Regions from separate parts of the Brevibacterium sp. FME17 genome, predicted to be linked through region 1. Evidence: predicted binding sites of a transcription regulator. Region 1 holds the regulator's gene; the other holds the start of a gene.

Evidence for each region. The regulator HspR, encoded in region 1, represses chaperone genes until heat shock. The targets are predictions, from matches to a motif close to AAGTTGAGTCNNNNNGACTCAACTT.
Region 2: a site for HspR is predicted at 1,923-1,947, ahead of clpB (ATP-dependent chaperone ClpB). Genes of this name have one in related genera too.

What each region holds. Positions count from the first base shown of each region.
Region 1 is NZ_JABUYD010000008.1:68,285-73,095, forward strand. Features, by position in the region: gene dnaK (molecular chaperone DnaK) at 1-755, shown strand, start outside; gene INT40_RS09345 (nucleotide exchange factor GrpE) at 755-1,474, shown strand; gene INT40_RS09350 (DnaJ C-terminal domain-containing protein) at 1,620-2,639, shown strand; gene INT40_RS09355 (heat shock protein transcriptional repressor HspR) at 2,654-3,091, shown strand; gene INT40_RS09360 (DUF1206 domain-containing protein) at 3,186-4,058, shown strand; gene INT40_RS09365 (hypothetical protein) at 4,208-4,811, opposite strand, start outside.
Region 2 is NZ_JABUYD010000006.1:39,214-44,024, forward strand. Features, by position in the region: gene INT40_RS07590 (enoyl-CoA hydratase) at 1-106, opposite strand, end outside; gene INT40_RS07595 (Na+/H+ antiporter) at 265-1,842, shown strand; gene clpB (ATP-dependent chaperone ClpB) at 2,010-4,610, shown strand.

The sequences.
Region 1 (4,811 bases):
ACGTCACCCCGCTTTCGCTGGGACTCGAGACCAAGGGCGGCGTGATGACCAAGCTCATCGAGCGCAACACCCCGATCCCGACCAAGCGTTCGGAGACCTTCACCACCGCTGAGGACAACCAGCCCTCCGTGTCGATCCAGGTCTTCCAGGGTGAGCGTGAGTTCACTCGCGACAACAAGAACCTGGGCACCTTCGAGCTGACCGGCATCGCTCCGGCTCCTCGCGGCGTGCCGCAGATCGAGGTCGCCTTCGACATCGACGCCAACGGCATCGTGCACGTGTCGGCCACCGACAAGGGCACCGGCACCGAGCAGTCGATGACGATCACCGGCGGTTCCGCGCTGCCGAAGGAAGACATCGACCGCATGGTCAAGGAAGCCGAAGAGCACGCAGACGAGGACAAGAAGCGCCGTGAGGCCGCTGACACTCGCAACAATGCGGAGAACCTCGCCTACCAGACCGAGAAGCTCGTCACCGACAACGAGGACAAGCTGCCTGAAGAGGTCAAGACCGAGATCAACTCGGACGTTGAGGCTCTCAAGGAAGCACTCAAGGGTGAAGACGACGATGCAGTGAAGACCGCATACGACAAGCTCGTCGAGAACCAGCAGAAGATCGGCGAAGCCATCTACAGCCAGCAGGGTGGTGCCGAAGGCGCCGCTGGTGAAGAGGCCGCAGCCGGTGCAGATGCAAGCGCTGACGACGATGTCGTCGACGCTGAGGTTGTCGACGAAGAGGATGAGGAGAAGAAGTAATGACTTCCGAGGGCAACGATCCGTCGTCCGAGGAGCCAGGCTTCACCTTCAGCGACAAGCGCCGGATTGATCCGGACACCGGTGAACTCCGCCCAGAGGCCGACGCACCGTCGGCCTCGGCGGAGGCCGGTGAGGCCGATGTCGCGAACGACGCCACCGGTGCCGCAGGCGCCGAGGACGTCCAAGGCGCCGACGAGGATCTGGCTGATGCCAGTGACCTCGGCGTCGACATCCCGGCCGACGCTTCGACGTTGAACGACACCGAGGCTGCTCAGGGCGAAGAGGCTGCCGAACCCGCACCGGGTTCCGAAGCCGCAGCGCACCTGGCCGACCTCAAGCGCATCAACGCCGAGTACGCCGCCTACCGGATGCGGGCCGATCGCGAACGCGAGCGGGCTGCGACCGGTGGCACGATCAAGGCCGTCGAGGCCCTGATCCCGGTACTCGACGAAGTGCGCCTGGCGCAGGAGAACGGCGACGTCACGGGGCCTTTCGAGACCCACGTGAAGAAGCTGGTCGACTCGCTGAGCAAGGTCGGCGTCGAGCAGTACGGTGAAGTCGGCGACGAGTTCGATCCGCGACTGCACGAGGCACTCATGCAGCAGCCATCGGACGACGTCGAGACTCCGACCGTCTTCCTGGTCATGCAGCCGGGCTATCGCATGGGTGAGCGCGTCATCCGTGCGGCACGCGTCGGCGTGCAGCAGCCGGAAGACTGAGAACCACACCCTCGCCGAGGTGGTCCCACCACCGTGGAACCACCTCGGCGGCGGTCCGGATCACCCGGGATGACAATCCCGGGGTTGCGGATTGTGAGGAGACAATTGAATACACTGATGAAGAAGACACGGAAGGAGGTGCCAGGTGAATACCGGTCCTCAGAATGATTGGTTCGAAAAGGACTTCTACAAGACCCTCGGCGTCTCCAAAGATGCTTCCGACGCAGAGATCAAGAAGGCCTACCGCAAGCTGGCACGCAAGTACCACCCGGATGCCAACCCCGGCGACTCCAAGGCTGAAGACAAGTTCAAGGAGCTCGGCCAGGCGCATCAGGTGCTCTCTGACAAGGAATCTCGCGCCCAGTATGACCAGGTCCGCGCCATGGGCGGCGGAGCCAGGTTCACCGGTTCCGGTGGGCCAGCAGGTGGAGCCAGCGGCGGATTCGACGACGTATTCTCCGACCTCTTCGGCGGAGGCGGACGGACACGGACCCGCTCGCCCTACGGCGGAGGCGGGGGAGACGTGCCCCCAGATCTCGCTGACCTTCTCAACGGCTTCGGCGGAGGAGGCTACGGCGGTGGCGGTTTCGGCGGCGGCTATTCGCCACCGACCAAGGGCGGGGACATCAAGTCCAACACCACCCTGTCGTTCACGGAAGCCATCAACGGTGCCTCGGTGAAGCTGAACATGCCAGGCGGAAAGCCCCTGACCGTGCGCACGCCGATCGGCGTCAAAGACGGACAGAAGATCCGACTGGCAGGCAAGGGCAAGAAGAGCCCCAACGGCGGTGAAGCCGGTGACGTGATCCTGACGATCAAGGTCAAGCCGCACCCTGTCTTCACCCGTGACGGCGACAACCTGCGGATGGACCTGCCGGTGAGCTTCGACGAGGCCGCACTCGGCGCCGAGGTCAAGGTGCCGACGCTTGACGGTATGCCGGTGACGATGAAGATCGCCCCGGGCACACCATCGGGTCGGACCATGCGCCTGCGCGGCAAGGGTGTGAAATCGAAGAAGGGCACCGGCGACCTGCTGGTGACCGCGGAGATCGTTGTCCCGCAGAACCTGTCGAAGGACGCCAAGGAAGCGGTCGAGTCGTTCCGCTCGGCGACCGAGAACGAGGACCCGCGCGACGGTCTGCTCGACAAAGCCAAGGCCAGTTGAGGTGGTGAAGCGTGATGCACATATCGACCAGTGCAGCGGTATACGTCATTTCGGTGGCGGCGGACCTCGCAGGAATGCACCCGCAGACGCTGCGGCAGTATGACCGTCTGGGTCTCGTCACCCCCGAGCGCACGGCCGGCAGAGGCCGACGGTACTCGGGGCGAGACATCGCCAAACTTCGGCTGATCCAGCAACTTTCCCAGGACGAGGGCGTGAACCTCGTGGGTATCAAGAAGATCATCGACCTGCAGAACCAGGTCGATGCGCTCAAGTCCCGGAACGAGGAGCTGGAGACCGAAGTCAGGTCTCGGATGTCAGCGAAGGAACGCGAAGCTCGTGTCTTCGCTGCCGGCACTGCTGGTGACGTCGTCTCGATCTCGCGTGGCAGGCGGCCCCGGGGTCGGCCCGAGCCGGGTGCGATGGTTCTCTACAACAGGTTCAGACGCCGGTAAGCAACTGAGATTGGAGGCTGCCCGCGGCGCAGCCTCTTGTAGTCGACGCCGGCATTCGTCACTACACCGACCGTGCTGTGCCAGAATGTCGTTCATGGACGAAACTGACAAGCTCAAAAGTGCCGCGGACTCGGCCGACGACGCGGCCCAAGAAGCTGCGGACAGCAAGTGGTTCGAACGGGTTGCGCGAGCTGGTTTCGTCGCGAATGGAATCGTGCACATCATCCTCGGAGCCACCGCGGTTGCCGTTGGACTCGGTCGCGGTGGCGAGGCGGATCAATCGGGTGCGGTCCAACAGATGGCCGCACAGCCGTTCGGCATGGTGCTCATCGTCCTGTGCCTGATCGGCTGTGGGCTGATGGCCCTCTGGTGTGTGTTCAACGCCTTCTTCGGTTCCGCCTCTCTGCGCGGAGCCGGCACGAATGCCCCTCAGCATCGGCAGGGACGCCGCAGATGGGTCGAATTCATCAAAACGATCGGTTCCGCTGTTGCCTATGCCGCAGTTGCCCTGACGTTCGCCCAGTCCGTCATCGGCGGCGGATCTGATTCAGGCAAGACCAGCTCTCAGGCATCGACGACCCTGGCGAAGGCCCCGGGCGGCCTGTACATCCTCGCAGCGATCGGGGTTGTGATCGTCATGATCGGCATCGGTTTCTGTATCGCCGGGATCCGCCTCAAATGGATGGACGAGCTGCGGATGCCACGTAAGGCTCCGGTGAGCACGCTGCTGATTGCCACTGGCATCATCGGATATTTGGGCAAAGGCGCGACGCTGCTGGCAGTCGGAGCGCTCGTCGTCGTCTCGGCGATGACCGGTGACCCCGAAGAGTTCACGGGAATTGACGGAGCGCTCAAAGCGATGCGCGACCAGCCGTTCGGCACTGTGCTCATGCTCGCTGTGGGTGCTGGTCTTGTGCTCTACGGAGTCTTCCTCAGTCTGCGTGCTCGGTACGACCGGATGGATTGATGCCTCGGGCACGGCACATCGGCACAATTCCTTATGCCGGGAAATAGCCGCCCAACAGGGATGTCCGAACGTGAATGCAAGAAGAGTGCGAACCCTCCACGGGCTCGCACTCTTCTTACATTGTCATCGCCGCTGCGACGGCCGACTTATCAGATCGCTGAAGGATCCTCGACGGCCTTCTTGCGACGCATGGTCATGGTGACTGCGGCTCCACCGATGAGGAGGAGAGCAGCTCCGCCGACGAGGCCGGTCAGCTCGGTACCGGTGCGAGGCAGGTCGCCGCCACCGTTTCCGTTGCCGTCATCATCGCCGCCGTTACCGCCGTCTGCGTTGCCGTCTTCATTGCCATCTTCGTTTCCGTCGCTGCCGCCGGCGTTGGCGTCATCGCTGACGGTGAAGGCTCCGGTGAGCTCGTCGTCGCCACAGGTGACGGTGACGTCGTAGTCGCCGAGGTAGGCCGATGGGTCATTGGCAGAGGTGCCGTAGACGTTGACGGAGGCATTGCCCTCGTCATCGGCCTTGACGGTGTTGTCGTAGGCGGTGACGTTCGAGTTGCCCTTGGGGGTGACGAGGTAGTGAACGTCCGAGCCTGGCTCGCAGTTCTCGACTGCAAGGGTGACACCCTTGTTCTCCACGACGAAGTCAGCGGCCTCAATGGTCTCAGGCGAGACCTTCAGCGTGGCTTCAGCGGCCGGAGTGGTGGGCTTGGGCTCTTCGGTCTCGTCTGCGGTGACGGTGAACTTGGCAGAGTTC
Region 2 (4,811 bases), on a different contig from region 1:
GCTCATTCATCACCGAACGCGACAGCGCGTTCCGAGTCTCCGGTTCGTTGATCACAATCGTCGCGACCGCGTCGTCGGAGAGTGAGAATACAATTGAGTCAGACATAACAGCATTCTGCCAAAATATCGTTGGTCCGGCGCGGAAACCTGAGAGGGATTTCTTTCGAAGTCCTTGCAAGGCGCCCCTCGAGCAGACGATGTTCTCTGACATCGATGCCAATGCTGCGGTGCGCGGCACATGCCACCCAGACCGAGGAGACGGCCATGACGACCCTGCTGATGATCATCGGATTCGGCGCCGCGACCAGCGTGGTCGTTGGCCTGGGACAGAAGCTGCGTCTCCCCTGGCCTGCACTTATGGTCGTCATCGGCATCGCCGGCGCCTTCATCCCCACATTCGCCGACATCACCATCGAACCCGAACTCATCTTGCCCCTGTTCCTGCCGCCCCTCCTGTTCGCGGCCGCACAGAAGACCTCCTGGGCTCTCTTCGCCATCCGCTGGCGCACGATCCTGGGCATGGCCGTCGCGCTCGTCGGGGTCACGGTGGCGGCCGTGGCCGGGACCGCTGTCCTCCTGATCCCCGGAATCACCATCGCCGCCGCGGTGGCACTGGGAGCCATGCTCGCTCCACCCGACCCTGTCGCCGTCGATGCGGTCGCTGGAACCGTGTCGATACCTCGGCGGATCATGTCTACGCTGCAAAGCGAGGGACTGTTCAACGATGCGGCCTCCCTGGTGATCTTCCAGACCGCGATGGCCGCGGCCATGTCCGGCACCGAGGTGAACTTCGGACATCTGGTTCTGTCCTTCCTGCTTTCCGCTGTCGTCGCCATCACCGTCGGCCTCGTCGTCGTGTTCATCGTGTGGTGGGTGATGGAGAAGATCGACCACACGATCGCCCGGTCCTCGCTGATGCTGATGCTGCCCTTCGGGGTCTACCTCATCGCCGAACACCTCCACGCCAGCGGCGTCATCGCCGTCGTCGTGGCTGCGCTCGAGGTGCGCCGGCGCGATGTCGAAGGCAACTCTGCCGAACGCGTCACCCAGGCATCGACGTGGCAGGTCCTCGAGATGCTCATCACCGGCATCGCCTTCGGCCTCATCGGCCTCGACCTGCGCATGGTCGTCGAATCCGAACATGCCGACCTAGGCCGGGCCGTTCTCGTCGGTCTGGGCATCGCGGTCATCGTCATCGCAGTGCGATTCGGCTGGCTGCTCATCGGGACCGTCCTGGAGAACAAGAGCAGAGAAGACGATCCGGATGCGGCGCCGTTGAACATCAGGGATGCCACGTTGATGACCTGGGGTGGGATGCGCGGATTGGCCACGATCGCACTGGCCCTGTCGATTCCGGCGACCACCGCAGCCGGCGAACCGTTCCCCGGCCGTTCCTACATCCTCGTCGCGGCAGCCTTGATCCTGCTGGTCACCTTGGTGCTGGCGGGGCTCACCTTCCCCACTATCGTCAACGTCCTCGGCATCGACGATGAGGCGGAGAAGGAACGCCAAGCCACGAAGGACATCGCGGCGCGGGCGTACAAGGCGGCCCTCCACCAGATCAAGAACGACGACTCCCTGCCCGATGAGGTCGCCGAACCATTGCGAGCCAGGTTCAAGGTCCTGTATGCCCAGCTGCTGGGAACCTCAGATGATCAGGCGAGTTCTGAACAGGCGACGACGCTGCGGGAGCACCGGGAGGTCATGGCGAAGGTGCAGACCAAGGCACTGCAGTCCGCCCGCACGGAAGTGCTCAAGGCCCGACGCGAACGCGGTACCGATCCGGAGATCGCCGACAGGGTGCTGCGCCGATTCGATCTCCAGTCCGTGTTGCTGCGGTGACGCGGGCGCTACGGGTCAGCATCGCGATGTGCGTGCCGTGAGACGCGTGCTGAGGTGACGTCGATTCTCTGAATATTCTAAAGTTGAGTGGAATAGACTCAACTTTGTTGGTGTTGAACTCTTCGAGAGCAATTACTGTTCACGGAACACTTGTGAAGGAGATGCGCATGGACGCACAGATGACAACCAAATCACGCGAGACACTGCAGTCAGCGATCAACGACGTCGTGGCCAGGCGGAACAATCAGGTCGAACCTGCCCACTTGGTCGCAGCACTGCTGGATCAGCCGGACTCGCTGGCCTCGAACCTGGTGACGAAGGTCGGTGCCGATCCGCGGACCGTCCTGACCGCGGTCCGCAAGACTATCGACGACCTTCCCACAGTCAGCGGGCAGACCGTCGCCCAGCCGGGACTCTCCCGCTCCGGCCTCGAGATGATGAACCTCGCGCAGGAGGAGATGACGAGCCTCGGCGATCAGTTCGTCTCGACCGAGCACCTGCTGCTCGCGGCTGCCGCAGGCAAGGACGGCGCAGGTGAGGCGCTGCGTCACAGCGGTGCCGATCGTGATGCCCTGCTGGCGGCACTGCCCGAACTGCGCGGCGGTAAGAAGGTCACCTCGGAGAATCCCGAGGACACGATGCAGTCCCTGGAGAAGTTCGGCGTCGACCTCACCGCCACGGCCCGGGAGGCCAAACTCGACCCGGTCATCGGACGCGACAAGGAGATCCGACGGGTCATCCAGGTCCTGTCGCGCCGGACGAAGAACAACCCGGTCCTCATCGGCGAACCCGGCGTCGGCAAAACGTCCGTTGTCGAAGGACTGGCCCAGCGGATCGTGGCCGGCGACGTGCCCGAGTCACTGCGCAACAAGACCGTGATCAGCCTGGACCTGTCAGCCATGGTCGCCGGTGCGAAGTACCGCGGCGAATTCGAAGAGCGGTTCAAGGCCGTCCTCGAGGAGGTCAAGAACGCCGATGGCCAGATCATCACGTTCATCGATGAGCTCCACACAGTCGTCGGTGCCGGCGCCACCGGAGACTCCGCCATGGATGCGGGCAATATGCTCAAACCGATGCTCGCCCGCGGTGAACTCCGCCTCGTCGGTGCCACCACCCTCGATGAGTACCGCGAGAACATCGAGAAGGACCCGGCCCTGGAACGCAGATTCCAGCAGGTCTACGTGGGCGAACCCAGTGTCGAGGACACGGTCGCGATCCTGCGCGGACTCAAGGAACGCTACGAGGCCCACCACAAGGTCTCGATCAACGACGGCGCCCTGATCGCAGCCGCCGCGATGTCCAATCGCTACATCACAGGCCGCCAGCTGCCGGACAAGGCCATCGACCTCGTCGACGAAGCCGCGTCCCGCCTGCGCATGGAGATCGACTCGGCACCGGTCGAGATCGATGAGCTCCGTCGCGCCGTGGACCGGTTGAAGATGGAGGACATGGCCCTGTCGAAGGAAACGGACACGGCGTCGATCGAGCGCCTCAGCGCCCTGCGTGCAGATCTGGCCGATCGGGAAGAGGAGCTGCACGGGCTCGAGGCCACCTGGGAATCCCAGCGTGCCGGCCTCAACCGGGTCGGTGAGCTCAAGACGAAGCTCGACGAGCTGCGTTCGCAGGCGGACAAGGCTCAGCGCGACACCGACCTGGAGACCGCCTCACGTCTTCTCTACGGCGAGATCCCTGCCGTGCAGAAGGAAATCGACCTCGCCGAGGCCGAGGAGGCCAATGCGGAGACCGAGACCGATCCGATGGTCAGCGACCGGGTCTCGAGCAACGACATCGCCGAGGTCGTCTCCTCCTGGACGGGCATCCCGGCGGGACGCCTGATGCAGGGTGAGATCGAGAAGCTGCTGGGCGCCGAGGATGTGCTGGGCAAACGTCTGATCGGCCAGAAGAGTGCTGTGGGCGCGGTCTCCGATGCGATCCGTCGCTCGCGTGCCGGCATCGCCGACCCGGACCGTCCAACAGGGTCGTTCCTGTTCCTGGGCCCCACCGGCGTGGGCAAAACGGAGCTCGCGAAGTCCCTCGCGGACTTCCTCTTCGACGATGAGAAGGCCCTGATCCGCATCGATATGAGCGAGTACGGCGAGAAGCACACAGTCTCGCGACTCGTCGGTGCCCCTCCAGGCTATGTCGGCTACGACGAGGGTGGCCAGCTCACCGAGGCTGTGCGCCGTCGCCCGTACTCCGTCGTCCTCCTCGACGAGGTGGAGAAGGCACACCCGAGTGTCTTCGACATCCTGCTCCAGGTCCTCGACGATGGTCGACTCACCGATGGTCAGGGGCGCACGGTCGACTTCCGGAACACGATCCTCATCCTGACCTCGAACCTGGGGTCACAGTTCCTCGTCGACAAGTCACTGAGCACCCAGGAGCAGAAGGACGCGGTGCTGGGAATCGTGCATTCGACGTTCAAGCCCGAGTTCCTCAACCGCCTCGATGACATCGTGCTCTTCGACGCACTGAGCACCGAGGAGCTGTCCTCGATCGTCGACCTGCAGATCCAACGGCTGGCGTCTCGCCTGACCGAACGGCGCATCACGCTGGAGGTCACCGATTCCGCCGAGGACTGGCTCGCTCTCGAGGGCTACGATCCCGCCTTCGGTGCCAGGCCGCTGCGCAGGCTGGTCCAGCGCGAGATCGGGGACAAATTGGCCCGCGCACTGCTTTCCGGAGATGTGCAGGACGGCGATGACATCGTCATCGGCCTGCCCGAGGACCCGGAGACCACCGGTCTGGAGCTGCGCCCGAAGCGGTGATACTCCGCGGGGTGCTGTGAGGCGCCCGTAGCGTTGGTGCCCTCTGACAGCGTTCAAACTACAGAAACGCATCAGTTCGCGGAACAGTACACGGGTTGCAACCTGTGTACTGTTCCGCAGACTGAAGCAGACGGGATGCACTCCGCGAGCAGTTAGGGCGCCATCGATGCGCTGGGCGCGTGGGGTGCAACGCCGGGTCGC